DNA from 3 places in the Arthrobacter sp. Soil_C_60 genome. Region 1 is predicted to be linked to each of the others. Evidence: predicted binding sites of a transcription regulator. Region 1 holds the regulator's gene; each other region holds the start of a gene.
What was found. The regulator HrcA, encoded in region 1, represses chaperone genes, less so after heat shock. The targets are predictions, from matches to a motif close to TTNGCACTCGNNNNNNNCGAGTGCNAA.

Region 1 (9,705 bases):
CGGTGCCTGCCGCCACAGATCCGGCGATCATCAGGAATTTCTGCATCATCGCCCATATCGACCACGGGAAGTCCACCCTGGCGGACCGGATGCTGCAGTTAACCGGCGTAGTTGAGCAGCGGGACATGAAGGCCCAGTACCTGGACCGGATGGACATCGAGCGCGAACGCGGTATCACCATCAAGTCCCAGGCCGTCCGTCTGCCGTGGGAACTAGACGGCAAGACCTACGCGCTGAACATGATTGACACACCTGGCCACGTGGACTTCACCTATGAGGTGTCCCGGTCCTTGGCTGCCTGCGAGGGCGCTGTTCTGCTCGTCGACGCGGCGCAGGGCATTGAAGCCCAGACGCTGGCGAACCTGTATCTGGCGATGGAGAACGACCTGACCATCATCCCGGTGTTGAACAAGATCGACCTGCCCGCGGCGCAGCCCGAGAAGTATGCAGCGGAGCTTGCCAACCTGATCGGCGGCGATCCCGAGGATGTGCTGAAGGTCTCTGGTAAGACCGGCATGGGAGTAGAGGCCCTGCTGGACAAAATTGTCCGCGACCTCCCCGCCCCGGTCGGCAATGCCGATGCCCCCGCCCGTGCCATGATCTTCGATTCGGTCTACGACACCTACCGTGGCGTGGTGACCTACGTCCGCGTGATCGATGGAGAACTCAAACCCCGCGAGCGCATCCAGATGATGTCCACCAGGGCCACCCACGAACTGCTGGAAATCGGTGTCAGCTCTCCTGAGCCGGTACCGTCCAAGGGCTTGGGCGTTGGCGAAGTCGGCTACCTGATCACCGGCGTGAAGGACGTGCGCCAGTCCAAGGTCGGCGACACGGTCACCACCCTGAACAACCCTGCCCCGGAGTCCCTCGGCGGCTACGCGGATCCGAAACCGATGGTCTTCTCCGGTCTCTACCCGATCGACGGAGCAGATTATCCCGTACTCCGCGACGCACTGGACAAGCTCAAGCTCAACGATGCCGCACTGATTTACGAACCGGAAACCTCGGCCGCTCTCGGCTTCGGCTTCCGCGTGGGCTTCCTCGGCCTGCTCCACCTGGAAATCACGCGTGAACGCCTGGAGCGCGACTTCAATCTGGACCTGATTTCCACCGCGCCCAACGTGGTTTATGAGGTGACCCTCGAAGACAAGAAGGTTATTACGGTCACCAACCCCAGCGAATATCCGGACGGTAAAGTCTCCGAGGTCCGGGAGCCGATGGTTTCTGCTACCATCCTGGCTCCCAACGAGTTTGTGGGCGCCATCATGGAGCTCTGCCAGGGCCGCCGCGGCGACATGAAGGGCATGGACTACCTGTCGGAAGACCGGGTGGAGCTTCGCTACCGGCTGCCGTTGGCCGAAATCGTCTTCGACTTCTTCGACCTGCTCAAGTCCAAGACCCGCGGCTACGCCTCCCTCGACTGGAAGGCCGACGGCGACCAGGTCGCGGACCTGGTCAAGGTGGACATCCTGCTGCAGGGCGAACAGGTGGACGCGTTCAGCGCCATCACCCACAAGGACAAGGCCTACAGCTACGGCGTGATGATGACGGGCAAACTGCGCGAGCTCATCCCTCGCCAGCAGTTCGAGGTGCCCATCCAGGCAGCCATCGGCTCGCGCATCATCGCCCGCGAGAATATCCGTGCCATCCGCAAGGACGTGCTGGCCAAGTGCTACGGCGGCGACATCAGCCGTAAGCGCAAGCTGCTGGAGAAGCAGAAGGAAGGCAAGAAGCGCATGAAAATGGTCGGCCGGGTGGAAGTTCCACAGGAAGCCTTCATCGCAGCGCTGTCGTCCGACGAATCGAAAGACAAGAGCAAGAAGTAAACCGAAGTGATCAAAACAACGACGACGGCGGCGGTCACCTGTGCCTAGCGTCCTGCCGCTGGGAGACCCGGCACCGGCCGATGGCTTGCTGCCGCCACAGGCCGCTGCCGGCGCCCAGGACCGGGACTTCTGTCTCTACGTCCACATTCCGTTCTGCTCGGTACGTTGCGGGTACTGCGACTTCAATACCTACACGGCCAAGGAGCTCGGCTCGGGTGCGTCGCAGGATGAATACGCCGGTACACTCAACGCCGAACTCGACCTGGCGGCCAAGGTGCTGCCCGCATCCGGGCTGCCCCGGCGCCCGCTGTCGACGGTCTTTTTCGGCGGCGGTACTCCCACCTTGTTGCCGGCGTCGGATCTGGCGGCCATTCTGGCCCGTGCCACCGAACTATGGGGTCTGGCACCGGGGGCCGAAGTCACTACGGAGGCCAATCCGGACTCCGTCACGCCCGAATCGCTGCAGACGCTTGCGGCGGCCGGGTTTACCCGTGTTTCCTTCGGGATGCAGTCGGCAGTGCCCCACGTACTCAAGGTGCTTGACCGTACCCATGATCCGGAACGCGTTCCGCAGGCGGTGCGCTGGGCACGCGAGGCCGGGCTGCACGTCAGTCTGGACTTGATCTACGGCACTCCGGGGGAGTCGGTTGCCGACTGGGAAGCCAGCTTGGATGCCGCCATCGACTGCGAACCGGATCATATTTCGGCCTATGCGCTGATCGTGGAGGAGGGCACCAAGCTCGCTGCCCAGATCCGCCGCGGCGAAGTACCGGGAATTGACGACGACGACCACGCCACCAAATATGAACTCGCCGAGGCGCGGCTGGCTGCCGCCGGCTTTGGCTGGTACGAGGTCAGCAACTGGGCCCGCACCGAAGCCGACCGCTGCCGTCACAATCTCTCTTACTGGCGTGGTGATGACTGGTGGGGTGCAGGCCCCGGGGCCCACTCCCACATGGGCGGCGTCCGCTGGTGGAACGTGAAGCATCCGGCCGCCTACGGCCAACGTCTGTCAACGGGAGTCTCTCCGGCGGCGGGTCGGGAAACCCTTGACGCCGCGACCCGCAAACTGGAACATGTGATGCTTCAGACCCGCATTATCGACGGTTTGCGGACACAGGAATTGGGCCCGCAGGGACGGAAAGCGGTAGCCGGTCTGATCGCAGACGGGCTAGTGGACGGACCGGCGGCTTTCGCCGGCACCGTCCGGCTCACCTTGCAGGGCAGGCTTCTTGCCGACGCCGTGGTCCGCCGCCTGCTGGAAGACTGACAGGCACATAGTGGATTAGCCCTTTCTGGGCGCGCCGACTGCCTGCCTAGTTGAGCAGGCGCAGATTCAACGAGTAGCGGTAGGGGCGGCCGCGGTTGACTGCGATGCCTGCCATCACGGAGAACACCGTGAGGAAGACCCAGATTGCGGCTGCAATGACGGCAAAGAAGCCGCTGATCACAGGCACCAGAATCAGGATGTTGGCAATAACAGCAACGATCGTTGGCGGAAGTGTGAAGTTCAGGGCTTCCTTCGACTCTTGGGCCGTGAAGGGGCCGCGGTCCTTGAAGATCAGGTAGATCACCAGCGAAGGAAAGCAGCCCAGGATGCCGCCGAAATGAGCCAGAGTGGCCCACTGACGGTCTTCGGACGGCGTCAGCGGCAGGGCTGAGGAAGAGGCGCTTTCATACTGCGTCCGGGGAGCCGGTTGACGATCCGGTTGCTTCTTGCGCGCGGGGTTGTCTGACACAGGACCTACCTCAGGGAATTCGTTTTCGTTCTAATGGCTATTTACCTACGAAACTAAGATTAGCCGCAATGACCGGTAAACACCGGACTGGGGTCAATCTTCCGGCGCAGAATGGGGTTGCCGCAATGCGCATTCCTCAGGCGGTGAGGAAATCGATGACTTCTTCAACGCGTCCCAGCAGGGACGGTTCCAGGTCCGCGTAGGAGTTGACGCTGCCAAGCAAGCGCTTCCACCCGTCCGCGATGTCGATCTGGGTTTTGTTGGGCCACCCGAGGCCGGCGAGGATTCCGGTTTTCCAATCGGTTCCGCGCGGAACCACCGGCCATTTTTCCAGCCCGATGACGGCCGGCTTAATGGCCTGCCAGACATCCACATACGGGTGACCGACAATCAGCACGTTGTTGCGTGCCGATGGAACTGCCATGGCGGCCTGGGCAATACGCCACTCCTTGGTGTCGGGCAGCAGATGGTCTACCAGAATGCCCAGTTTTCGCTGCGGCCCCGGACTGAACGCCGTAACCGCCGAAGCCAGGTCATCCACGCCGTGGAGCGGCTCGACGACTATGCCTTCAACCCGAAGATCGTGGCCCCACACCTTCTCGACGAGTTCGGCATCGTGCTTGCCTTCGACCCAGACCCGGCTGGCCTTGGCCACCTGCGCGCGCAGTCCTTCTACTCTGACCGATCCGGAGGCCGTCCGCTGCGGACGTCCGACGGCGGCAGCGGCCATGGCAGGAACTACCTCCACGGGTTCACCTTCCAGCAGAAAGCCGAAGCCCAGGGGGAAGGAACGTTTCTTTCCCCGCCGGTCCTCCAGCGACACCAGATGGACCCCGCCGGACTTCTCCACGCGCACCACCGCACCTACCCAGCCGCTTTCGACGTCCTCCAGTACCAGCCCGGGTTCGGCCCCGACCTTGCGAAGCTGACGCGACTTCGGAGCGGATAGATCCTGTGGTCCCCAGCCGTAGCTGCTCATCGGTTGTAGTCCTTCGGTCACGCAGCTATCGGGTAGCTGCTGGCGATCAGCGGAGCCGCCGATAGATGCATGGCAGCCTGACAATGCTAACAACGTGCCAAAGGTATTAGACTTAGCACTTGGACGTGTTGAGTGCTAACCGGCATGTCTGCTGCAGCCGTACGAAATCAGGAGGTGCCCAGTGAGCGAAGGCCGTCGGCTCGAGGTGCTGCGCGCTATCGTGGAAGACTACGTGCATTCGCGCGAACCCGTGGGGTCCAAAGCACTGGTTGACCGCCACCATTTAGGTGTTTCCTCGGCCACAATCCGCAACGACATGGCTGCTCTGGAAGAAGAAGGCCTGATTGTCGCTCCGCACACTAGCGCTGGCCGCATTCCAACGGACAAGGGCTACCGGCTCTTCGTCGACCGGATTTCGGATGTGAAACCGCTCTCCTCCGCAGAACGCCGTGCCATCCAAGCCCTGCTCGAGAGCGCGGGCGACCTGGATGATGTCATGGATCGCACCGTGAGGTTGTTATCCCAGCTGACCAATCAGGTAGCCGTAATCCAGTATCCGCGGCTGGGGCGTGCTTGCACCAGGCACATCGAGTTTGTCCTGCTCGCACCGCAACAGGTCCTCGTTGTCCTGATTGCCGACAACGGGAAAGTTGAGCAGCGGGTCATTTCCCTGCCTGATCCCGTCACGGATGAAGAATTATCCGACCTCCGATCGGCCTATCTCTCCGAATTGGCCGGGCACCCCCTCGATTCGGTGGGCGGGCTGCTGCGGAACGGATTGAAAGACGTCAGACCCGGCACGGAGGCTATCGTGCCACCGCTTTCAGCGGCCTTGGAAAATCTTGCTGCAGCCACACAAGAGGAACGTATCCTCATGGCCGGCACGGCCAACTTGGCCCGTTCCCCCATGGATTTCCCGTTGAGTATCGGACCCATCCTCGAGGCGCTCGAGGAACAGGTGGTCCTGCTCCGCCTGCTGTCGGAGATGCAGCAGGACGCCCGCGGGATTTCCGTACGCATTGGACATGAGAACCCGTACGGTTCGTTGGTGGAAACATCCGTGGTCGCAACAGGCTATGGTCCGGGTTCTTCAGCCAAGCTGGGCATCCTCGGTCCAACCCGGATGGATTATCCAACTACTATGGCCGCCGTCCGCGCCGTAGCCCGTTATTTGTCACGCATCCTTGCCGGATAGGCAGCCGGCCAACAAGCAGCAACATGGGCAGCGGGAGCCGCTGTCCGCAACCGATTCCCAGGAAGAGAAGTAATACAAGGTGAGCAACCACTACGACGTACTCGGTGTCAGCCGCGATGCCACTGCTGAGGAAATCAAGAAGGCCTATCGGAAACTGGCTCGCAAGCTCCACCCTGATGTGAACACCGGGCCGGAGGCTGCGGAACAGTTCAAGCAGGTCAGCCATGCGTACGAGGTGCTGTCGGACCCGCAGAAGCGGCGGGTATATGACACCACAGGCAATGAGAACGGCACGGACAGCGGCTTCGGCGGCGGCTATTCGGGTGCTGGGTTCGCCTTCCAGGATATTTTCGAAACCTTCTTCGGTGGGCAGGGCACTGCCGGACCGCCTTCGCGCACGCGCCGCGGACAGGACGCACTGATCAATGTCCGCATCGATCTCAAAGATGCCGTGTTCGGCGTCAATAAGAAGATCGAAGTGGACACCGCCGTCGTTTGCCCCACGTGCGACGGCAGCTGCTGCCGTCCCGGCACGAGCCCGCGGACCTGCGACATCTGCGGCGGTTCGGGCCAGGTACAGCGTGCCGTCCGCTCCATCTTGGGGCAGGTCATGACCGCCGCTCCCTGCGGAAGCTGCCAGGGCTTCGGCACGATCATTCCCGACCCGTGCAACGAATGTAATGGGGAGGGGCGCATCCGCAGCCGCCGCTCGCTGACCATCAAAATTCCGGCAGGTGTCGGAACGGGCACCCGGATCCAGCTGGCCGGGCAGGGCGAATCAGGTACGGCAGGCGGCCCCCAGGGCGACCTCTACGTCGAGATCCGTGTTGCCCTGGATAAGAATTTCATCCGTGAGGGCGACGACCTCCATGTGACGATGGCGGTACCCATGACGGCTGCGGCCCTCGGTACGGATGTGGACATGGACACGTTCGACGGGACGCAGTCGCTGAACATCAAGCCTGGTACCCAGGCGGGCGAGGTCATCACCCTCAAGGGGCTTGGGGTGACGCATCTGCGGGGCTACGGCCGCGGCGATCTGAAGGTCCATGTGCACGTGGAAACGCCCACCCGACTCGATTCCGAGCAAGAGGAACTGCTGCGCCAGCTGGCAGCGTCGCGCGACGAGCAGTTCACCGAGGGCAAGCTTGCGGGCAGCGGCAGCGGCGTGTTTGCCCGGCTGCGGGACAAGCTCGGCAATCTCTAACAGTGACCAATCCCGTTTTCTTCACCGAACCTGGAGCACTGGCGGAGGTGGCATCCGGTGAGGAATTCGTCCTGACCGGTGCCGAGGCCAGGCATGCTGTCGCGGTTAAGCGTCTGAGCCCCGGCGAGAGCGTGGACGTCGTGGACGGACGGGGCATGCGGCTTTCCGGAACGGTCGTCTCGACGGGTACGGAGAGCCTGACCGTCTCCGTCGAGACCGTTGCCCCGGAACCCGCGGCACCCTTCCGGCTTACGCTCGTCCAGGCGTTGGCCAAGGGCGACCGTGATGAACTTGCGATCGAAGCTGCCACGGAACTGGGTGTGGACGAGGTAGTTCCCTGGCAGGCCGAACGGAGCATTGTCCGCTGGCGCGACGCCAAGGCTGCCAAGGGGATGGCGAAGTGGGAATCGACGGTCCGTTCCGCCGCGAAGCAAGCGCGCCGCGCCACAGTTCCTGACGTCGCGCCGCTGGTTGATTTGAAATCGCTCTGTGGACGTATCGGCGAGAGCAGGTTGGCGCTGATCCTCCACGAGGACGCCCGGCTGTCGCTGGCAGAAGCGGTCCAGAGAAGCGGATTGGAATCGGAAGCAGACCTGGAGCAGAGCATTCTCATGATCGTCGGGCCCGAGGGCGGCATGAGTCCCCGCGAGGTCGAGCAGATGCGTGAGGCGGGGGCGGTGCCGGTGATCCTGGCCCCGCATGTGCTCAGGTCCTCAACTGCCGGGCCGGCCGCCGTCGCGCTGCTCAGCGAGCGGCTGGGCCGCTGGAACTGAACGCTGTCTGGCCCGCTTACCTGACCGTGAAAACCTTGCTGTCAGCATTCTGAGGCTCCTCGGTACGGCCGCTCATGTCCTCGTGGAAGACCGTAACCCGGTATGTGCCAGGATCGAGCTCCTGGCTGAACCGGAACTCACCGGTTTCACCCGCAGCTGAGTCAACCTGCACCGTACCCTCTTCGAGGATGCTTCCTTCACCGGTGTCTTCCGCCGACTCCAGCCGCGAAATGCGCCAGGACAATTGGGATTCAAAGGCTACACCGCGCCCGTAGACCTCCACCCGTCCTTCAGCGGAAGCTCCATGCTGTGGATCAATGATCCAGATCGGTGCACTGAGATTGGCGTCGCGGGACATCGGCTCGCCGAGCTCCACATGACCGAATGCCTTGTAGCCGGAATGCCCGTCAACCAGGATCACGACGTCGAGCGGGTTTTCCGCGGTACTCAAACCGGCATTGGCAGCTGCAGCGGTGGCGGTGTAGACCAATTGCTGCACTGCACGTTCCGCAATCCCGGCATCCACATCGGACTTAAAAGCGTCGGAGGAGATGTCCAGCGTAATGACGGATCCGTTGGTGATGGAGGCTCCAACTTTTGACGCAGGCTGCCAAGGATTGAAGTAGTCCGGGTCCAGCGGCTGCAGCTTGGTGACCGCGCTGATTGCACTAGTGATCGGATCACCAAGATCCTCCGCTTCGCGGAACTCGCGGTAGAGGAACACGGTGTCGGCATTAGTGCCCAGCCAATAGACCGGGGACAAAGCAGTACTTTGCAATGTTTCCACCGGAGCACTGGTCACCAGGGGACTGCTCTGGATGCTCGGCTGGCCGCTGCCCGCCGGCATGGAAGTCTGGCCGTTCGGACCGTTACCGGAAGGCGTGCAACCAATCATGACCATGGAGCCAAGGGTCAACACTGCCAGCCACGCGCGGAATCGGCGCGGGGCTGCATGGTGCGGCCGGTGGTGTTGCTCTCTGGAAATGACCGGATTCCTCCTCAACTCATGGCGGCGTCCTGTACGCGAACGGAAGTCTGATGGCGGCACCTTCTGGTACCTGAAAAACCAGCTTGGCATACTGCCGGCGTCCAGACGCGCGGTTGGGCCGTCTCTCAACCGGACTGATGCACGATTGAGACAGGATCGATATCTACCGGTCATGCATGGATTTCGGGAACGACATCCGGCCGTTGCCGTAGCATTGAGATGTACAGCAATCCCACACAACAGTCGAACTAGCTAAGGGGAGATGGAAGGCCTGCCGGCCGCTTTATGTCGGAAACACGTCTGGATGTGGATCCGCTCGGATCCAGTAACCGTTCCATCCACTTTGAATCGTCGGAACATATGGTCAAGGCACTCGGAGCCCAGGATGAGGTGCTCCGGCTCATAGAATCCGAGTTCAGCGACGTGAATCTGCATGTACGCGGCAACGAACTCTCCATCTCCGGCCCGCCTGCTGCCGTCGACCGCACGGAGCGCCTGCTGGAGGAAATCCGCACCCTGGCTGCCAATGACACGCGTGTGTCGCCGCAGGTAGTTGCACAGCTGCTGCGCATGCTCAGCGAGCAATCAGTTGCCAGGCCGGCCGAAGTGCTGACGCTGAACATTCTTTCTTCGCGCGGACGGACCATCCGTCCGAAGACGCTGAATCAGAAGAACTACGTGGACGCCATCGACAACAACACCGTTGTCTTCGGCATCGGCCCGGCGGGAACGGGCAAGACATATCTGGCCATGGCCAAAGCCGTCCAGGCCCTGCAGCACAAGGAAGTCAACCGGATCATCCTGACGCGTCCGGCCGTTGAAGCGGGGGAGCGGCTCGGCTTCCTGCCCGGCACGCTCAGTGACAAGATCGACCCCTACCTGCGTCCGCTCTATGACGCACTGCACGACATGATGGATCCGGATTCCATTCCACGGTTGATGGCAGCGGGCACCATTGAGGTCGCCCCTTTGGCGTATATGCGCGGCCGGACCCT
Region 2 (10,302 bases), on a different contig from region 1:
CACGGCGGCCCCAGCTGCGGCAGCCCGGCCACCAGGGCTGCGGCCACGGCGGCGCCGGTCCACGCGACCGCGAGCAGCAGCTTGTCCGAATACCGCCAGCTGAACAGCGTCGGACCGCGGGCGGCGGAGCGGGCCAGATACCGCGGCACGGGCAACAGTCCATGCTCGCCGAGCAGGGCACGGAACTGCGCGACGGCGGAGAGGAACGCGATCACGTAGACGGCGGCGATCCCGCGCTGCAGCACCTGCCGCGCGACCTCGAAACCCTCGGCGTCCAACCAGTTCATGTACTTCCAACGTTAGGACCGCCGGCAACACTGTCAAGGCTTACCCGGCCCGAGGGGTTACATCCCCCGTAGCCCCGGGCCACAATGAAGGCATGAGGGATGCGGCGCAGGCAGAACACAGGCGGGCCGTCCTCGGAACCGCGGCCTTCGGGGTGGCTCCGGTGGTGGCCGCCGGTGTTGTGCCCTGGCTGCTCACCTGCTGGCAGGCCCGGGTCCCGGTGCCCGGCGGTTTGCCGGCCAGAGCCGCCGGTGCGGTGTTCGCCGCCGGAGGCGCCGCCGTCGTTGTTGAATCTTTTGTGCGGTTCGCGCGGGAGGGCCTGGGTACGCCTGCACCGATCGCGCCGACGAAGTACCTGGTGGTCACTGGGCCGTTCCGCTACGTGCGCAACCCGATTTACGTGGCGTTGCTGTCAGTGGTGCTCGGCGAGGCGCTGATGCTGGGCCGGCCCAAGCTGCTCGGCTACTGCGCCGTGATGTCCGTTCCCGTGGGGCTTTTCGTCAGGCTGTATGAGGAGCCGGCCTTGGAGCGGCAGTTCGGTGATGAATACCGGCGCTACAAGCGCAACGTGCCAGGTTGGCTCCCGCGGCTGACGCCGTGGCGTGCGGAGGGAAGAAGCGGCATCGAAAATTAGCCATCCGGCCCGTCGAGGATAGCGCAGCGGACGCCGCATGTGATGCGTTTCTCGACGCTTTCACGGCTTGCGGCAATGGCCGTGTGGGAGGATGAAACCGGCCAAAAATTCACCCCGAAAACACAGGAACGGAGGGGCAGTGCAGGACAAGGACGGCCAGCAGGATTCAGGTACTCCGATGTCGCCGCGGGTCGGCAGCCTGCCCATCATCAAGATCCCCCGCAAGCCCGCCGACATGCCGGAAAACGGGGCCGGCGGGGAGGCCGGAGAGCGCCCGGAACCGGGTTCGGGGACACCGCCGACGGCGAAGCAGTCGGTCGGCAAAAACGCGCCCCCGAAGCGCGGGGGAACCAAGCCCAAGGCCAAGCCGGCTATCCCCAGGAAACCGGTGGCCAAAGAGGCCAAACCGGTTCCGTTCGGCACCGCTCCGCTGCCGATGCCCAAGGGCCAGCAGCGCACCAACGCCGCTGCCCGCCGGATGCTGCGCAAACTGGTGCAGGGCGAGGCGCCGCCCACGGCCCCGATGAGCATTGTTGAGCGGCTCGCGGGGAGCCCGTACGCCAACCCGATGATCCAGGCCGCCGGTGTGGATACCTCCGCCCGGCTCACCCTTGATTTTGCGCTGGATCTGGCCGAGACCATGTTCCGCTACGGCGCCGGCGCCCTGGAAGTGGAAACGAGCATCATTGCCGTGACCGCTGCCTTCGGCCTGCGCGAGATCGACGTCGACATCACCAACCAGTCAGTGCTGATCAACTATGCCAAGGCGGACACAGTACCGCTGACCCTGATGCGCGTGGTGCGGTCCTGGACGAACAACTACGCCGGTTTATCCCTGGTCCACCAGCTGGTCACGGACATCGTCAACGGTGGTGTGGGGCGGACCGAGGCCAAGGAGCGGCTGCAGGAGATCGCCGCCCGGCCCAAGCCGTTTGCCAAATGGATGGCCATCGGCGCCGGCGGCGTTTTCGCCGGTTCCATCGTGGCGTTCCTCGGCGGCGGGATCTTCGCATCGCTGGTGGCGATGCTGTCAACCGTGCTGATGGGTCTGCTGGGCCGCAAGCTGGGCAAATGGCGGGTGCCGGACTTCTTTGTTACCGCGATCGGGTCCTGTCTTGCCACCGCGGTTGCCTTGCTCTTCTGGCAGCTGCAGGTTCCGTTGAGCCCGTCGCTGGTGATCGCGGGCGGGATACTTTACCTCCTGCCGACAGGCCGCCTGGTCTCTGCGACCCAGGATGCGATCAACGGCTTCCCCGTCACGGCGGCCGGCCGTTTTCTCTCCGCTTTCCTCACCTTTGCCGCTATCGCCTCCGGTGTGGCCGTCGGCCTGGTGGGCGGTGAACTGGTGGGCGTCAGCCTGCCCGAGGTCTTCGTCGATGGCGAGGGCGAGTACCCCTATGTGGTGCGGGCGCTGCTGCTTATGGTTGCCACCATGGCCATCTGTATCACCGAGCAGACCAAGCTCAGCATGCTGGTGCCGACGGCCTTGGTTGGTCTCGTGGCATTGCTGCTCTACGACCTTGTCCTTATGGCCGGCATCGGCGAGCGGATAGGCCCGGCGCTGGCCGCCGTCGTTATTGGTTTCCTGGGTCGCATTGTCGGCTTGCGGATGGGCTCGCCGCAGCTGGTTGTCGCGGTGCCCGCCATCCTGTTCCTGCTGCCCGGACTGTCGATCTTCCGCGCCACCTACGATCTGACCGTCAATGTGGATGACCCCTTCGTGGGCGTGCTCAACCTCTTCGGTGCGCTGACGGTAATCCTGGCGATCTCGGGCGGCACGGTCCTCGGCGACAACCTGGCCCAGCCCTTCACCCGGGACATGGGCTCCAACGAAGGCCGCCGCAGAAACCGCCGCCGCTAACCGGTGGGGCGGAGCCGTACTCAGCCAGGCTGTTCAGGTGGCCGGGTAGTTCTCCGGGAAGATCTGCCCGACCTCGGTCCGCTTTTCCGCCTGGAACGCGTCCTCAGCCCGGCCGTAGGCCCAGTAGCCGGAGATGGAAACCTGCTTGCGGTGCAGCCCATGGTCCTTGAACAGTACGTCGCGCAGCGATTTGATGGCCCCGCGCTCGCCGTGCACAAACGCGTCCACTTCACCGGCCGGCCAATCCAAGCCTGCCACCGCATCCCGCAGGAGCGTAGTGGTGCCCGGGATCTGGCCTTGGCGGAAGAGCCAGTGGAACTGGAGGCCGGCGGGGGCGTTGAGTTCCTGGATGTCCGCTGCGGAGTCCACCTCGATCAGGGCATGTCCCGTCGCGTGTGCCGGCAGCGCTTCGATGGCGGCGCCGATGGCCGGCAGCGCGGAATCATCTCCGGCCATCAGGTACCAATCGACGTCGGGGTTGGGGGAGTAGGCCCCGCCCGGGCCGGTGAACATGACCCAGTCCCCGGGCTGCGCCTTCAGCGCCCACGGGCCTGCCAGTCCCTCGTCGCCATGCACAACAAAGTCGATGGCGATTTCCCCGGCGGTCCGGTCCACGCTGCGGACCGTGTAGGTACGGGTGACCGGCAGCTTGTCCGCGGGCAGGGTCTCTTTCAGCTCGGCGACGTCCACCGGGAGCTCAACGTCCAGTTCCGGGTCGAGGAAGAAGATCTTCACGTACTGGTCCGTGGCGTCTTTGGCCTCAAACTTCCCAAACCCCTCGCCCCCGGCGAAAACCCGGACCATGTGCTCGGAGAGGCGCTCGGTCCGCAGTACCTGAAGGTTCGTCTGGGGCTTTCGGGGGCGGGCGGGACGGGCCGCGGGCTGGGCAGTCATGAAACGGCTCCTGAATACGCAAGGCGTGGGAAGGCGGATGGGGGTACTACTAAGGACAACCTAACCCACCGCCGGTTTTGTTCCCAACCACTATTACCGCGGCAGCCGCCAGTCCACCGGGTCCGCGCCCTGCGCCCTGAGCAGTTCGTTGATCCGGCTGAAGGGGCGGGAGCCGAAGAAGCCGCGTGAGGCGGATAACGGACTGGGATGTGCGGATTCTATCCGCGGCACCGCGTCCAGCAAGGGTGTCAGGTTCTGGGCATCCCTGCCCCACAGGACCACTACCAGCGGACCGCCCCGCGCTACAAGCGACCTGACCGCCAGCTCAGTCAACTCTTCCCATCCCTTGCGACGGTGCGCCCCGGTCTTGCCCGCCTCCACCGTGAGGACCCGGTTGAGCAGCAGCACCCCCTGATCCGCCCAGGCGGTCAGATCCCCGTGCGGTGCCGGGGGAATGCCCAGGTCCGAGTCCAGCTCCTTGTAAATGTTGGCCAGGCTGCGGGGCAACGGCCGAACATGCCGTTCCACCGCGAAACAGAGGCCGATCGAATGCCCGGGCGTGGGGTAAGGATCCTGCCCGACCACAAGGACTTTGACGGCCGAGAGCGGTCGCTGGAAGGCCCGCAGAATATTGGCCGGCGCCGGCAGGATTTCACCGCCCGCTGCGCGCCGCTGCTCAAGGTAGGCAGCCAGCCCATGCACCGTTTGCGTCACCGGCGCCAGAACCTCGGCCCACTCGGGGTGCATGACCTCGTCCAATCCGGCCGGTGCAGAGAACGGAAAAGGCTCCCGCATGTCCACCGCTGATCCGGTGGCCGGAAGCTGGAACAGTGCGCCGTCGTCGTCAGTCATCTTCCTATGGTCGCTGATCGCCGCCCTGGCGGGCCAACCGCCGTCCGTCGCGGGACGCCATGCGCGGGCCCGCGGCGTGCACAAATGACAGGCCCGTGATTCGTTACCATGGTGGAGGACAGTTTCCCCTGTAAACAAAACGGAAGTGATGGTGTGTCTTGGCTGGTTCCGTCGATGCCAGTGCGTTTTCCCTTGACGCCGAGCTGGATTCACCGAGCCAGCTGAGCGAACGCGACCAGAAAATGCTGGCGCTGGAACGGCAGTGGTGGAAGTATGCGGGTGCCAAGGAACAGGCCATCCGTGAGCTCTTCGACATGTCCGCTACGCACTACTACCAGATCCTCAACGGCCTGATCGATACCGAAGAGGCGCTGGCCCATGATCCGATGCTGGTCAAGCGGCTGCGCAGGCTGCGGACGTCCCGCCAGCGCGCGCGGACTGCCCGCCGGCTGGGTACGGACGCCTAGCCTCGGGTCCAGCCGTTCGACTGCGCAGATATTTTCGATACAACTAAGGACGCACTCTTAGCGATGACCAAGTATTCCCGGGACGAGTTTGACCAGGTGCCCGAAACTTCAGACCGCCACGGCGTCCACCGGGCCCACATGGCCGCGTCGAAATCCAGCGGACTCGGCCTGATCATCCTGGCTACCGTGCTGGCGCTCGCCGTCGGCGTACTGTCCTTCTTTGTCCTGCCGCTGCTCGGAGCAGGCGGCGCAAGCACGGGGCTCCAAGCCACCGCGGCGCCCTCGGCCAAGTCGGCATCCCCGAATGCGGCTGAGGAAACGACCGAAGCCACGGATAGCGCCGCCGAACCAACTGTGGACGCAGCGGGGACGGCCACAGAGCCTGCCGGAGAGCCCACGGAGGACGCCACCACGGAGCCCGCCGAGAGACCGACCGAGGAGCCCGTCGACGAGGCTGCCGAAGCTGCCGCTGCCGTGAATAAAGCTGATCCGGTGCTGATCTTCAACAGCGTCGGCGTCACCGGGCTTGGCGGCGCGGTCTCGCAAACGGTCACGTCCGACGGCTGGGCCGTCGGGGTAGTGGATAACTGGCAGGGCACGCCCATGGCCAACTCCGTGATCTTCTACAACCCCGGCCAGAGCGCCAACGCGCAGGCGCTGGGCGAACTCCTGGGCATCTCCGACCTGCGCGAGACCGGGCAGGGAGCAGTCTCCGAGTATGTCACCGTGGTGCTGGGTCCTGGATTCCAGCAAAACGGCTGACCACGTCCCTGTTTGGCCCGTCCGGAGATACGGCCGCGGCCACTGTTACACCTCCATAACATTCTCTGTGCCGGCGCTCACACCAGTGCTGCGGCATGGGTAGAGTGAGCGCATCTCCGCCGCCGGAAACAGAGGCGGCGGGGCCAGGTCTAGAAATATGGAGAGCAATATGGCGCAGGGAACCGTCAAATGGTTCAACGCGGAAAAGGGCTACGGCTTTATCACCGTCGATGAAAACGAAGCTGACGTATTTGTGCATTGGTCCGCCATCCAGATGGACGGTTACCGCTCCCTTGAGGAGGGCCAGCGCGTTGAGTTCGAAATCGGGGAAGGGCAAAAGGGTCCGCAGGCTGAGGAAGTAAAGCTCGCTTCCTGATCTTTGCCAAATTACGACGGCGGCGTGCGGCTATTGATTTAGCCGCACGCCGCCGTCGTATGCAGTTCTAAACACCGCTCTCGCTGCTTGGGCGGGATGCCTGCTACTCCTTGAGCGGAACACCCTTGGCATCGCGGCGGAACATTTCGGCTCCGACCAGGATCATGATGCCTTCGACGAAGCCCCAGATCGCACCGAGACCGAACGTGACGATGGTGACGACGATCTGCACGATCCCGATGCCGACGTAGCCCAGATAGAAGCGGTGGATACCCAGTCCGCCGAGCAGAATTCCCAGCAAGCCGCCGATCAGGCGGGACTTTTGTTCCGGGTAGCCGGCGTAATACGGCTGGCCCGGCTGCCCGTAGGGAACCTGGCCGTACTGCGGCTGCGCGTAGGGATTCTGGCCAAGCGACTGCTGGCCGTGAGGCGGTTGTCCATAGGGCGCCTGTCCCTGCGGCGGCTGGCCCTGTTGTGGCTGGCCGTACGGTGGCTGGCCCTGCGGTGCTTGGCCGTACGGAGGCTTTCCTCCGGGCGCCTGTTCACCGGGCATATTGCCCAGGGGCTGTGTGGGATTGGTGCCCGCACCCCGCAACGGCTCGGTGGGATTCTCCCCGCGGGATGGTCCGGCATGGTCCTGCCCGGCTTTGTCCTGCTTGCCGTCCGGATTTTCCGACATGTTCTTTTCCTTCGGTATGTGATGGTGCTGCGTGACTACCTACAATCTACGGCCCGGCATGCGCCGGTTCTATCGGGGGCCACCCTGATCTTCGTGTCAGTGGCGGTCAGGGTGTTACGCGCTCGGTGAAGCTGTCCAAGTAATCCTGGCTGCAGCTTGCACTCGAGGGTGGTGAGTGCTAATTATTGTGTTAGCACTCTCGCTGGTTGACTGCTAAGCAGTCGGCCGACGGGGGAGAGTGAAAAAATCCAAACCACTGGGATGAGGGTGGCGGTGCGGCGTAAAGAGATCGCCGTCGTCGTTACCCGTCCGTCGCGGGCATCGCAGTGGTTAGCAGTCCTGGTTTATCCAAGGCTGCGCCCGCTGTCTACTGTCCAGAAGGGACGTATGCCGCCATGGCAAAGATCATTAGCTTTGACGAAGAGGCCCGCCGCGGCCTCGAGCGTGGACTGAACATCCTCGCTGACGCAGTTAAGGTCACGCTCGGCCCGCGTGGTCGCAACGTTGTCCTCGAAAAGAAGTGGGGCGCTCCCACGATCACCAACGATGGTGTTTCCATCGCCAAGGAGATCGAGCTCGACGATCCGTACGAGAAGATCGGCGCAGAGCTCGTCAAGGAAGTTGCCAAGAAGACCGACGACGTCGCCGGTGACGGTACCACCACCGCAACCGTCCTCGCCCAGGCCCTGGTCAAGGAAGGCCTGCGCAACGTTGCCGCCGGTGCCGATCCGCTGAGCCTCAAGCGCGGTATCGAAAAGGCTGTTGACGCTGTCACCGCCGAACTGATCTCTTCCGCCAAGGAAATCGAGACCAAGGAGCAGATTGCTGCTACCGCCTCGATCTCTGCAGGCGACCCGCAGATCGGTGAACTGATCGCTGAAGCTCTCGACAAGGTCGGTAAGGAAGGCGTTGTCACCGTCGAGGAGTCCAACACCTTTGGCCTGGAGCTCGAGCTCACCGAAGGTATGCGCTTCGACAAGGGCTACATCTCCGGCTACTTCGTCACCGACGCAGAGCGCCAGGAAACGGTCCTCGAAGACCCGTACATCCTGATCGTCAACTCCAAGATCTCCAACGTGAAGGACCTCGTTGCAGTTCTGGAGAAGGTCATGCAGTCCGGCAAGCCGCTGCTGATCATCGCCGAAGACATCGAGGGCGAGGCTCTGGCCACCCTGGTTGTCAACAAGATTCGTGGCACCTTCAAGTCCGTTGCCGTCAAGGCTCCGGGCTTCGGTGACCGCCGCAAGGCTCAGCTGGCTGACATCGCCATCCTGACCGGTGGCCAGGTCATCGCCGAAGAAGTTGGCCTCAAGCTGGAGAACGCAACCCTCGAACTGCTGGGCCAGGCCCGCAAGGTTGTTGTCACCAAGGACGAGACCACCATCGTTGAAGGTGCCGGCGACGCCGAGGAGATCGCAGGTCGCGTTTCCCAGATCCGCGCCGAGATCGACAACTCCGATTCCGACTACGACCGCGAGAAGCTGCAGGAACGTCTGGCCAAGCTGGCCGGCGGCGTTGCAGTCATCAAGGCCGGTGCCGCAACCGAAGTTGAGCTCAAGGAACGCAAGCACCGCATCGAGGACGCTGTCCGCAACGCGAAGGCTGCCGTTGAAGAAGGCATCGTCGCCGGTGGCGGCGTTGCCCTGATCCAGGCCGGCGCCAAGGCGTTCGCCAACCTGAACCTTGAGGGCGACGAAGCAACCGGCGCCAACATCGTCAAGGTTGCCATCGATGCTCCGCTGAAGCAGATCGCCTTCAACGCTGGCCTCGAGCCGGGCGTTGTTGCCGACAAGGTCCGCGGTCTGCCTTCCGGCCACGGCCTGAACGCTGCAACCGGTGTCTACGAAGACCTGCTGGCTGCCGGTGTGAACGACCCGGTCAAGGTGACCCGCTCTGCTCTGCAGAACGCGGCTTCCATCGCCGGCCTGTTCCTCACCACCGAGGCCGTTGTCGCTGACAAGCCCGAGAAGAACGCTCCGGCCATGCCCGGCGGCGACGACATGGGCGGCATGGGCGGTATGGGCGGCTTCTAGGAATTCCGGCGCAAGCCGCTTCCAAGCCGGTCATCATCTGACCAGTTCCAACAGGAAGGCACGGTTCCCGATCGGGAGCCGTGCCTTCCCGGGTTAAGCCTCGGCCAGTTCGGCGCTCAGGTTCTGCCGGGCCTGCGCCAGCCAAAGCTTGCGGGCGGTGTCCGTCCGATACAACGGCTCCAAGGCCAGCAACCGGCGGACGACGGCGGCGCGGCCGGCTGCGAAATCAGCGTCACCGACGTGCGCGTACTCTTTCCGGACTGCGGCGAGGTAGCGGCGGTAGTTGTCCGGAGGGCTGCCGAGAATCGACAGGTCCGCATCGCACAGCATGGCTCCGGACGCGTCGTCGTCAGCCGGAGCATGATGCGCGGTCAGCAGCACCAGACGGACGCACTCAGCAACCTCCCCGGGTCGGCAGCCGGCGCTGGTCAGCTTCCCGTGTGCCAGTGCCGCGGAATCTTCCTCATCTTTTCCTGCCACCCCTTTATAGACGGCGTCATGGAACCAGGCGGCCAGCCAGACGGCCCGGGTTTCCTCTCCCGGTCGCTCTCCGTGGTCCTGAAGCGTGCGCAGTGCCTCGATGACCGCCAGCAGGTGCGAATGGTCGTGGTAGTGCCGGTGGTCCTCGCCCCACCTGGAAATGAGCTCCCGGCCCAGTCGTTCCTGACCGGGGAGCAAGGCGTTCCAATGCTGCAGCAGTACGTGCTCCAGTTTTCCGGGTCTGCGGCGCGCCGGCACCCGCAGCCCGCTGGCGATCAGTCGACGCACCAACTCACCGCCGGAAACGGCGACAGCACCCCGGGCGACAAGTTCCGCATGGCGTTCTGCCGGTACATCGTAATGGTCGAGATCAAATGCCCTGCTGGGGATCTCTGCAGCCGCCGCAAACTCGTGCAGCTGGTCCAATGAGGAGTCCGAGACCAGATGGGAAAAATGCGTTCCGTGGGCCGGCCACAGCGGGGGATCGATAAGAATTGCCACCCTGCCAGCCTATGTCCGATAGGACCTTGCCGATCTGAAAAGATGGAGACTATGACGATTACTGCTGCCGCCGACGGTTCTGCCCTCGGCAACCCGGGCCCTGCTGGCTGGGCCTGGTACATTGACGAAAATTCCTGGGCAGCTGGAGGCTGGCCGCACGGAACCAACAACCAGGGCGAGCTCATGGCGGTGCTCGATTTGTTCCGTGCCACCGAACACCTGCCGGAAGAGCCCCTGCACATCCTCTGCGACAGCCAGTACGTCATCAACTGCATTACCAAATGGATGCCGGGCTGGAAACGCAAGGGCTGGCGCAAGGCCGACGGCAAAGCCGTACTCAACGTGGACCTCCTCAAGCAGATCGACCAGGTCATCAAGGGCCGCAGTTACAAATTCGAATGGGTGAAGGGCCACGCCGGGCATGACCTGAACGAGGCCGCCGATGTCCGCGCCCGGGCAGTAGCCTTGGCTTTCCAAA
Region 3 (10,302 bases), on a different contig from region 1:
TCACCCCGAGCACCACAGGAATTGGCCGCTTGGCGATCAGCGCGAAGTCCGGCGGCGTCAGGGTGAGCCCCATGCCAAACATGATGATACCCAGCGCCGGCGTCACCAGTGCTCCCCAGCCGGTAAAGGCCAAGGGGAACAGGAAAGCTACGACACCGCCGGCCAGAATCAGGATCGGGAACAGCGTGACCGCGATGGTCGCGGCGCGGTCCTCCCGGGTGGTATCGATGCTGGCGGTTGCTGTCCGCGGTGGTTCAACTGGCAAAGTCATTGCGCAAGCTTATAAATGCTACGTCCCAAGCGTCCACTATGTGGAGGGTTGTATCAATATGCGGACAGGGGGATGCGGCCTCTTCCGGCGTTTGGCTCCCGCCAAGGTCCCAGTGAAGAGGCCGCACCACTGCCTGCCGTTCCGTTAGCTCCGCATCGGAGCAACTTCCTTCCGCCTCATGGCCAGCAGGCCACCAAGCAGAATCATCGCCGTCCCTCCGAACAGCAGGTCCGTTGTAGTAGCTCCTGTCTCGGCGAGGGTTTCTGTGCCGTCGGCACCAGGTGTGCCGGCACCCGAACTACCAACAACGACGCCGGCCGCCAGCGTTCCGCTGTTGGCTCCGGCTCCGTCGCTGCCTGCGATGCGGTTAGCGGCTACCGACGCTTCAACGCCGTTTGCCGCTGACTCACCCTGCGTCCCTTTGATTGCCCCGCTGCCATTAGCAGCAGCGACGAAGGCAGAATCCAGGGTTCCTACCATTCCTGGAGTTCCTTCACCACCGACGAGGACCCCTCGGTCTCCGGCGATCCCTGCAGGCGAATCGGTGTTCGACTCGGTTGCATCGGTTCCGGCATTAGTCCCGGTGGAGGTGTCGCCATCCGGAATCCCGGTATTGCCGGAACCCTGCGTTCCAGCTACGCCGTCTCCGTCGTTGCTGTCTCCTCCGGTTGCATCTTCGTCAGTTGCATCGCCGCCGGTGACGTCTGACCCTGGAGTACCGTCACCGTCCGAGTCAGGATCCGTTGCATCCTCATCAGCGGGGTCCGATCCTGGTGTTCCATCGGTATCCTCAGCACCGCCGGTTCCATTGCCCACTGTTCCAGCCAGGCAGCCATTGTCACCTGTCGCAAAGCCTCCAAGGACCAGCGCGGCATCCAGACAAATGTCGGCAATTACGCCAAATCCGTCGCCGTAGCCAGCGTTCACGACCGTCTCCACCTCGGCAACAAGGTCTCCGGCAACATCAGTGTCGACGTTGCTGAAATCATCGGTACCGATCACTTCGCCGATCACCAGCGTTGCATCCGCAAGTACGTCCGCATCGGTGGCGAGCAGACCGTCATCGCTACCGGTGCCGCTCTCCGCAGTACGGCACGGCAACCCGTCCGCCGACAGCCCATCACGCAATAGAGCCACATCAGCATCAAGGCAAACGTTAGCGGCAACGTCGACCAGGCGGTCTTCGTCAAGCGCCACGATTACATCCGCGGCAGCGTCAATGTCGGCAGCCGCAACATCCTCGACCACCACATCGGCAGCCGCATCCTCCTCGGCAATGACACCGTCATCGCTACCGATATCGCCCTCCGCAGTGCGGCACGGCAACCCGTCCGCCGACAGCCCATCACCCAACAGAGCCACATCAGCATCAAGGCAAACGTTAGCGGCAACGTCGACCAGGCGGTCTTCGTCAAGCGCCACATTTACATCCGCGGCGGCATCAGCGTCGGCAGCAGCAACATCCTCGACCACCACATCCGCAGCCGCATCCTCCTCGGCAATGACACCGTCATCGCTACCGATATCGCCCTCCGCAGTGCGGCACGGCAACCCGTCCGCCGACAGCCCATCACCCAACAGAGCCACATCAGCATCAAGGCAAACGTTAGCGGCAACGTCGACCAGGCGGTCTTCGTCAAGCGCCACATTTACATCCGCGGCGGCATCAACGTCGGCAGCCGCAACATCCTCGACCACCACATCGGCAGCGGCGTCCGAGTCGGTCACTACTGCTGGGGCTTCATCCTTTTCTTCGACCGTTTCAGCAGCATCATCAGTTGCTTCGGCCGGAGCGACTTCCTCGGTGCCTACCGTCGCTTCTGCCATCACTTCCGCATCAGCTTCGACGGTAGTGTCAGCGACCACCGCGTCAGAATCGGCGAGTACGACATCGGCTTCGGCTTCTACATCCGCAACTGCTTCCACCTCCGCTTCCGTCACCTGAGGTTCTTCGGCAATCGCATAGTCCTGTTCTGCTGTCCCGACGGCAACGTCAGCATCCGCAACTAGGACTGCGTCAGGTTCTACGGCCTCGGGTTGCACCGCCTGGGTGCCGGCAGGTTCGGCTATCCCGACGGCAACGTCAGCCTCCGCAACCACGGCTGCCTCAGGTTCCATGGCCTCCGGCGCGGGCTCTGCTTCCACGGGAGCGGCATAGTCAACCGCGTCGCCGTCAAGTTCCACGTCGGCCATTACATCGGCCACTGATTCGGCTCCAAGCAGTTCGGCGTCGAGATCCGCGTCTACCTTGAAACCGCGGACCTCGGCGTCCACATCCGCTACGGCATCGAGCCCGACGTCGTCGGCGATGACATTCAGGTTCGTATCAACTGCCACTGTGCTGTCCGGAGCAACCGCAGGCTCCGGTGGTTCAGATTCCGCGGCTGAAGCAGCCGCTGTACCGAGGACGAGAAGTCCTCCGCTAAAGACGACGCTGCACAGCGCCGTCCGCATTGTTCTACGCATCGTTGTTCTCCTGATTGAATCTGTCGCCGCCCTGTTGCGGGTGGCCATGGTCCTTGTACTGCCGGTAAAAGGGCAGCGTGGACCAGAATCAATCAGGAGAGGAACCGGGATCCGAAGAACGTGAAGCGGGCAGACTCCAGGCCGAGCCATGGGCAGTACCCGAATTGGCTAACGGCGCGAGCAGATTAGAAAAAGGCACGTCAGCAGCGCCTTGGCCGGCGGATGCACTTCCGCCAGCGGCAGCAGTGCCGCTTCCGCCAACGCCTGCTGGGACGGCGGGCGGCGGAGCCGCGACGGGCTGGCCGGGATACGACTCCACGGCAGCACTATGGGCATCCTGGTCCGCGACCGCTGAAGGTGTGTGGGAAATTTGGGCCAAGAACTGGGCCGGAGTTGGTTGAGGTTCTGCCCGAGCGGGCGCTGCTTCGTGCTCGTCTTTCTGGCGGTTGTCCGATGTACCAGCGGCGGTATCGGCGGGAGCGACTTCGGCAGGGCCATCCGCCAGCTGGTTGCTGGGAACCTCAGCTACCGCAACGGAGACAGATGATGCATCCGCGGTCGGGCCGTCTTCGACCGGATCGACGACGGGAGCAGCAGCTTCGATCACCGGGGCGGTAGCAGGTGCTGCTGCTTCGACGACAGGTGCCACAACAGGTGCCGCGGCTTCGACAACCGGAGTGATTACCGGTTGCACAGCGGCAGAACCCGTCTCAACGACTGGTTCCACTACATCTGCTGCCGTTTCGAGCACCGGCTCGGTCAGGGGCGCGGCTGCTTCAAGGACAGGATCGGATACGGAGGCAACAGCGCCAGCTACCTCGTGCGCTGCCGCCGTAACCGGCTGCGCGGACTGGGCGACGGACTCCGAAGCAGCGCCCACAGGAGCGGCGGCCTTTTCGACAACCGGGGCGACCTCTTCCCCCACGGCCGCAGGTTCTTCGGTAACGGGTATGAGCTCCTCGGTGAGCGCCGCCGTCGTGCTTTGGGTTTCTGAACTGAGCACTTCCGTCAGAAGTCCGTCGTCAGCATCCGCGGCACTCGCGCCGGCGATCCCGAAAAGAGCGAATCCGGCGGTGGCTGCAGCTGTGAGCACGACCTTGCGCACCAGGACTGGAACACGGGACAGCGGCTCAACGCGCACCGTGACCACCCCCGTGACGACCAGTTTTGCTACCGAATTTCAGGCTACGTCCGTTGGCAGCACCAGTCCAGAGGATTGGGTGAATCGGTTGTTCATTTGTTCGCTGACAGCTATCAAAAGAGTCAGCACTCCTCCTACCTGAGTGCTAATCTATAAACGTAGTTGAGCGAAGGTGACTCAACTATGTTAGCCAAAGACAACCGCTCCGTTCGGGGCGTGCGAAGGAGTTGATGACAATGGCCATGAAGTTTGACCCATTCCGTGAACTGGACCGCGTCGCGGGAGCCCTGCTGGAAAACCGCCCGGGCCTGCGGCCGATGCCGATGGATCTGTACCGCGACGGCGACCACTACATCCTGAACGCGGACCTGCCCGGGATTGATCCGGGATCCGTTGACATCGACGTCGACGGGCAGCTGCTGACTATCCGGGCCGAGCGCACCGTGCGTGGCGCGGAAGGCGTCAAGTGGCTCACCCGCGAGCGCGAAGGCGGCTCGTTCCTGCGCCAGCTCAATCTGGGTCAGGGCATCGACATCGATGCCATCTCCGCTCGGTACGAAAATGGCGTGCTCTCGGTGTCCATCCCCGTCAGCGAGAAGGCCAAGCCGCGCAAGATCGAGGTTGTCACCGGAGCGGCTGAAACGGTGGCGGTCGATACCGCCGAAGCGACCGATGACCAGAAGTCAGTCAAAGCGTAATCCCGGTCGACGCGTGGAGTGTGGCCCCTTACCCTTCCGGGTGAGGGGCCGCCGCCTTGGGTGGCGGCCGTCGGCTGGTGGCCCGCACTCTATACAAGGTGCCCGCGTGGTGGTTACCTTCAAGCATGGGCTCAGAAGTCAAAACCAAGACGTTCAGCCGTGAGCAGCGCACCCGTTACCGTGAACGTCTGCTGGAAAACCTGGAAAGCTTCGGGCATTACCTCGCCACCGCCGAGTTCGCCGGAACCGGTTCCATTGGTATGGAGATGGAGCTGAACCTGACCAACTCGGACTGCTCCCCCGCGCTACGCAACTCCGCGGTGCTCGAGGCCATCGCCGATCCGGCTTTTCAAACCGAGATCGGCGCCTTCAACATTGAGCTCAACCATCCTGCCCTCGCCGTGGCCGGCCGGGGGCTTGAGAAGCTCGAGAACAGCCTGCGCGACCAGTTGAACCATGCGGATGAACGCGCCGCATCGGCAAAGGCCCGCATCCTCATGATCGGCATCCTGCCGACGCTCAAACGCGCCCTGGTGGAAGACATGTCCTGGCTCAGTGCCGGGAAGCGTTATGCCGCCCTTAATACTTCGGTGCTGCAGGCCCGCGGCGAAGACGTGCTGATGGACTTGCGCGGAATCGAATCGCTGTCCTTTTATGCCAAGAACATTGCGCCGGAAGCCGCCTGCACTAGCGTGCAACTGCACTTGCAGGTCCAGCCCGCCGAATTCGCGCCGGTCTGGAACGCGGCGCAGATCGTCGCCGGCCCGCAGGTGGCGCTGGCGGCGAATTCGCCGGTATTCATGGAGAAGCTGCTCTGGCACGAGACACGGATCGAAGTGTTCAAGCAGTCGATCGATACGAGGCCGCCGGAAATGCGCAACCAAGGTGTCCGGCCCCGCGTGTGGTTCGGCGAACGGTGGATCACCTCGATTTTCGACCTGTTCGAAGAGAACGTCCGCTACTTCCCCGCCCTGCTGCCGGAGCTCTCGCGGACCACCGGCAAACAGACCAAGGCCGGCGCACCGCTGCTGCCGGAACTCCGCCTGCACAACGGCACCGTCTACCGCTGGAACCGTCCCATCTATGACCCCGGCGACACCATGCCCAACCTGCGGCTCGAAAACCGGCTGCTGCCTGCCGGGCCCACCGTGGTGGATACCGTGGCCAATGCTGCCTTCTTCTTCGGGTTGGTCCGGATGATCAGGACGGCGGACCGGCCGCTGTGGTCCCGGCTCGCATTCAAGAGCGCGGCCGATAACTTCATCAACTGTGCCAAGCAGGGGCTGGAAGCCACCGTCTATTGGCCGGGCATCGGAGACATTCCGGTGGTGGAGCTGATTATCCGCCATCTGCTGCCGCTGGCCGCCGAGGGCCTGGCCGATCTTCGTGTGGCCCCGGATCTGGTCGACCGCTACATGGAGATCCTTCGCTCCCGCGCCCAGACGGAGCAGAACGGCGCCAACTGGCAGCTCAAGACCTTGCGGCTGCTTGAAGCAGGCGGGCTGGACCGTCCGGCAGCGCTGGCCGAGATGACGCGGCAGTATTCGCACAACATGCATACCAACGAGCCGGTCCACACCTGGCCGGTGGAGGGTGCGGCGGGTTAACTGCTCCGGTCAAGACGCCCGGTTTGGCGGCAGAAACCAATGGCGGCCGTGTGCCGTCACCTACGAGGGAGAGCCGATGCTGCGAGGACTCACTACTGTCAGCTTCTATGCGGAAGATGTCACGGCAGCCATGGACTGGTACAGCCAGTTGCTGGGCGTGGATGCCTACTTCGTGCGGCCGGAACAGGGCCCGCCCGCCTACGTAGAATTCCGTATCGGCGATTACCAACACGAATTGGGGATTATCGACAGCCGCTACGCACCTCACGGTGCCGCTGCATCACCGGCTGGCGCCGTCGTCTTCTGGCATGTCGACGACCTGCCGGGCGCGATGGAGAAGCTACTCGCCATGGGCGCCTCTGAGCACGAACCCATCATTGAGCGAGGTGAGGGGTTCGTGACCGCTTCAGTGGTCGACCCGTTCGGCAACATTCTCGGTGTGATGTACAACCAGCATTACTTGGACGTCTTGGGTCAGACAGGATCAGCCTGACATTGGGCAGCTAATCCCGCTCGCCCTGGGCACCCGCCACGGTTGCCTCTGCTTCCGGTGGGCTGCTGTCTGAACCCTCTGCCTCTGCATCACCCTCCGGTTGGACCGGGAAGACCACGTCCCGCAGGTACCGCAGCACCACAATTCCCACCGCGGTTGTGGGTACCGACAGGAAAGCTCCGACGATGCCGAACAGGGTGCCGCCGACCGTTACCGAGGCCAGGACCACGGCCGGGTGGATCTTCAGTCGGGTCCCGACCAGGAACGGCTGCAGGAGATTGCTCTCCAGCTGCTGAACCACAATCACCACGCCGAGCACGATCAGGGCCGTGACCCAGCCGTGGGAGATCAGGGCGATCAGGGCGGCCAACAAACCCGTTGCCACCGCACCGACCACCGGGATGAAGGCAGCGATAAAGATCAGGACGGTCAAAGGAAAGGCCAGCGGAATGCCCAGGATGAACAGGGCGGCGCCGATGAAGACCGCGTCGACCAAAGCGACGGCGGCCTGGGCCGAGATGTAGCCGGACAGGGTTTGCCAAGCCCGGGAGGTCATCGCGGCGGCGTGGACGTAGACCCGGGCGTCCGTCCAGCGGCTGGTCCAGGCGAGGAAACGGTCGCCGTCTTTGAGGCAGAAGAAGGTGAAAACCAGGACCAGCACGAAGATCACGGTGCCCGATGTGATGGCGCCCAGACCGGTGGTGATTCCCGACGCGATGTCGCCGGCGTGCTGGCGGATTTGGGATACCGCGCTGTCCACCAGGGAATTCAGGTCCGCGTTTTCCAGATTGAACGGCGGCCCCGCAAGGAACTGCGTGATCTGCCCGAGGTTCTCACGGGCCTTCCCGGCCAGCCCCGCGGTTCCCGAGGCGAGCGACGGAATCACCAGCATCAGCACTCCGACCACGGCCGCCAACGCAGCGAGCACAGTGACAAAGGCCGCCAGCGCCTTGGGCATGATGCGGCGGGCCAGCCGGTTCACCGGCCACAAGATGCTGGCCAGCAGCAGGGCCAGGATCGTCGGGAAAACCACCGACCACAGCGCACGAACCAGCCACCAGGCCAGCACCAGACCGATGGCGATGACAACGGCGCGGCCGGTCCACAGAGCCGTGCGGTCAACCCCGGCGGCGAATATCCCCCGCGCCTCCTGCGGCTTCACCCCTGGTCCGGTGGCGGACTCCACCGCGTCCGGATCGGCCTTTAGCGTGCTCGACACCGACCGGGTGGTAGACGCCTGACGCTTCGGAATAAATCGCATGCTTCCTATCCTGCCCCACTCGGGCAACGGATCCGGCACCTACCTAACGAAGACCTGACATGGTTCCACCGGACGGGTTTAGTGTGTAGGCATGAATGGTTCACGGCAGCAATCCTGACCGGGCCAATGAACACTTCCCACAAAGCAGCCATCATTGAACTGGTTGACGAAGTCCTGGTGGGCGGGGATCTGGCCGCCTTGGAACGGTTCTACGTCCCCCGGATGGTGCCGGTCGTGCGCCGCTGGATCGAGCCGTTCCGGGTTTCGTTCCCGGACGTCCGGACGTCTGTAGTGCAGTTGAGCTCGGACGACTCCTCGGTGGCCGCCCGGTTCCGCTGCTCCGGCACCCACCTCGGGATTTGGCGAGGCCACGCTCCCACCGGACGCCGCTTCAACAAGGTTGATGAAGTGTATTTCTTCACCTTCGAAGACGGCCTGATCGTGCGGGCCTGGGGACTGGAAGACTCCCTTGCCCGGTTCCACCAGCTGGGGCTCAGCCCCTGGGAACCCTAAACTCCCGCCTGCCCCAACTGCGGGCGGCCCAAATAGCGCGGGCGACTCTTTGCCAGGGGCGGTTCATGCCAAAGTACGACGACGGCCCGCACCTTTTGAACGAAAAGGTGCGGGCCGGCGTCGTACGCTTCAGGCTTTTGGCTGTGCCTGACCAGTGCCTAGCTCAGCGTGGCCAGAACTTCGTTGAGCTTGGCCGACGGGCGCATGACCTGGGCGGCCTTGGCGTCGTCCGGCTCGTAGTAGCCGCCGATGTCAACGGGGGAACCTTGCACGGCGAGCAGCTCGCCGATAATGGCATCCTCGTTGGAGGTCAGGGCGTCGGCAACGGCGGCGAAGGACTTCGCCAGCTCGGCATCCTCGGTCTGCTTGGCCAGTTCCTCGGCCCAGTAACGGGCGAGGTAGTAGTGGCTGCCGCGGTTGTCGAGCTCGCCGACCTTGCGCTTGGGCGACTTGTCCTCCAGCAGGAAGGTTCCGGTGGCGCGGTCCAGCGTGTCGGCCAGGATCTGCGCACGCTTGTTGCCGGTGGAGTTGGCCAGGTGCTCAAAGCTGACGGCCAGGGCCAGGAACTCGCCGAGGCTGTCCCAGCGCAGGTGGTTTTCCTTCAGCAGCTGCTGCACGTGCTTCGGAGCCGATCCGCCGGCGCCGGTTTCGAACAGGCCGCCGCCGTTGATCAGCGGAACGATGGACAGCATCTTCGCGCTGGTGCCGAGTTCGAGGATCGGGAACAGGTCCGTCAGGTAGTCGCGCAGCACGTTGCCGGAGACGGAGATGGTGTCCTCGCCCTTGCGGATGCGCTCCAGGGTGAAGGCGGTGGCCTCCACCGGGGACATGATCTCGATCTGCAGGCCCTCGGTGTCGTGGTCCTGCAGGTATTCCTTGACCTTGGCGATCAGGTTGGCATCGTGGGCGCGGGTTTCATCGAGCCAGAACACGGCCGGAGTGTTGGATGCGCGGGCGCGGTTGACGGCCAGCTTGACCCAGTCGCGGACCGGCACGTCCTTGGTCTGGCAGGCGCGCCAGATATCGCCCGGGGCAACCTGGTGCTCGATCAGCACGGTGCCGGAGCTGTCCACGAGCTGGACGGTGCCGGCGGTCTGGATCTCAAACGTCTTGTCGTGGCTGCCGTATTCCTCGGCGGCCTGGGCCATCAGGCCAACGTTCGGAACCGTGCCCATGGTGGTCGGATCGTAGGCGCCGTTGGCACGGCAGTCGTCGATGACAACCTGGTAGATGCCGGCGTAGGAGCTGTCCGGGAGCACGGCGAGCGTGTCGGCTTCCTGTCCGTCCGGGCCCCACATGTGGCCGGAGGTGCGGATCATGGCCGGCATGGAAGCGTCCACGATCACGTCGCTGGGAACATGCAGGTTGGTGATGCCCTTGTCGGAGTCCACCATGGCCAGTGCCGGGCCCTCTTCCAGGCCCTTCTTGATCGCAGCCTGGACGCCTTCGCGGACGTCGGCCGGCAGTTCCTCAAGACCGTTGAGGATGGAGGCCAGGCCGTTGTTGGGGCTCAGGCCTGCGGCAGCGAGCTGCTCGCCGTAGGTCTCGAAGAGTTCGGTGAAGTACGCCTTGACCACGTGGCCGAAGATGATGGGGTCCGAGACCTTCATCATGGTGGCCTTCAGGTGTGCGGAGAGGAGCACGCCCTCTTCCCTGGCGCGGGCAACCTGGGCGGCGAGGAACTCGTCCAGTGCGGCGGCGCGCATCACGGTGCCGTCGATGACCTCGCCGGCGAGAACCGGGAAGTCCTTCTTCAGGACGGAGACGGTGCCGTCGGCGGCAACAAGCTGGATCTTGATCGTGTCGTCGGCCGGAATGACCACTGACTTCTCGTTGGAGCGGAAGTCATCGG

Region 2: a site for HrcA is predicted at 7,001-7,027, ahead of groL (chaperonin GroEL). Genes of this name have one in related genera too.
Region 3: a site for HrcA is predicted at 4,001-4,027, ahead of AC3A4M_RS06410 (Hsp20/alpha crystallin family protein). Genes of this name have one in related genera too.

Annotation. Positions count from the first base shown of each region.
Region 1 is NZ_JBDGKM010000004.1:192,283-201,987, reverse strand. It holds gene lepA (translation elongation factor 4) at 1-1,829, shown strand, start outside; gene hemW (radical SAM family heme chaperone HemW) at 1,870-3,099, shown strand; gene AC3A4M_RS10630 (DUF4870 domain-containing protein) at 3,146-3,568, opposite strand; gene AC3A4M_RS10625 (DUF3097 domain-containing protein) at 3,705-4,547, opposite strand; gene hrcA (heat-inducible transcriptional repressor HrcA) at 4,729-5,742, shown strand; gene dnaJ (molecular chaperone DnaJ) at 5,822-6,949, shown strand; gene AC3A4M_RS10610 (16S rRNA (uracil(1498)-N(3))-methyltransferase) at 6,952-7,722, shown strand; gene AC3A4M_RS10605 (Gmad2 immunoglobulin-like domain-containing protein) at 7,739-8,485, opposite strand; gene AC3A4M_RS10600 (PhoH family protein) at 8,996-9,705, shown strand, end outside.
Region 2 is NZ_JBDGKM010000012.1:24,917-35,218, forward strand. It holds gene AC3A4M_RS19495 (lipase maturation factor family protein) at 1-287, opposite strand, end outside; gene AC3A4M_RS19500 (methyltransferase family protein) at 380-919, shown strand; gene AC3A4M_RS19505 (threonine/serine exporter family protein) at 1,059-2,780, shown strand; gene AC3A4M_RS19510 (siderophore-interacting protein) at 2,814-3,674, opposite strand; gene AC3A4M_RS19515 (uracil-DNA glycosylase) at 3,768-4,469, opposite strand; gene AC3A4M_RS19520 (DUF3263 domain-containing protein) at 4,685-4,993, shown strand; gene AC3A4M_RS19525 (LytR C-terminal domain-containing protein) at 5,057-5,755, shown strand; gene AC3A4M_RS19530 (cold-shock protein) at 5,925-6,131, shown strand; gene AC3A4M_RS19535 (TM2 domain-containing protein) at 6,235-6,810, opposite strand; gene groL (chaperonin GroEL) at 7,206-8,843, shown strand; gene AC3A4M_RS19545 (DUF4031 domain-containing protein) at 8,937-9,824, opposite strand; gene AC3A4M_RS19550 (RNase H family protein) at 9,876-10,302, shown strand, end outside.
Region 3 is NZ_JBDGKM010000002.1:570,132-580,433, forward strand. It holds gene AC3A4M_RS06395 (bile acid:sodium symporter family protein) at 1-271, opposite strand, end outside; gene AC3A4M_RS06400 (LPXTG cell wall anchor domain-containing protein) at 416-2,737, opposite strand; gene AC3A4M_RS06405 (hypothetical protein) at 2,826-3,878, opposite strand; gene AC3A4M_RS06410 (Hsp20/alpha crystallin family protein) at 4,115-4,576, shown strand; gene AC3A4M_RS06415 (glutamate-cysteine ligase family protein) at 4,702-6,183, shown strand; gene AC3A4M_RS06420 (VOC family protein) at 6,260-6,676, shown strand; gene AC3A4M_RS06425 (AI-2E family transporter) at 6,687-7,895, opposite strand; gene AC3A4M_RS06430 (ester cyclase) at 8,064-8,450, shown strand; gene AC3A4M_RS06435 (NADP-dependent isocitrate dehydrogenase) at 8,609-10,302, opposite strand, start outside.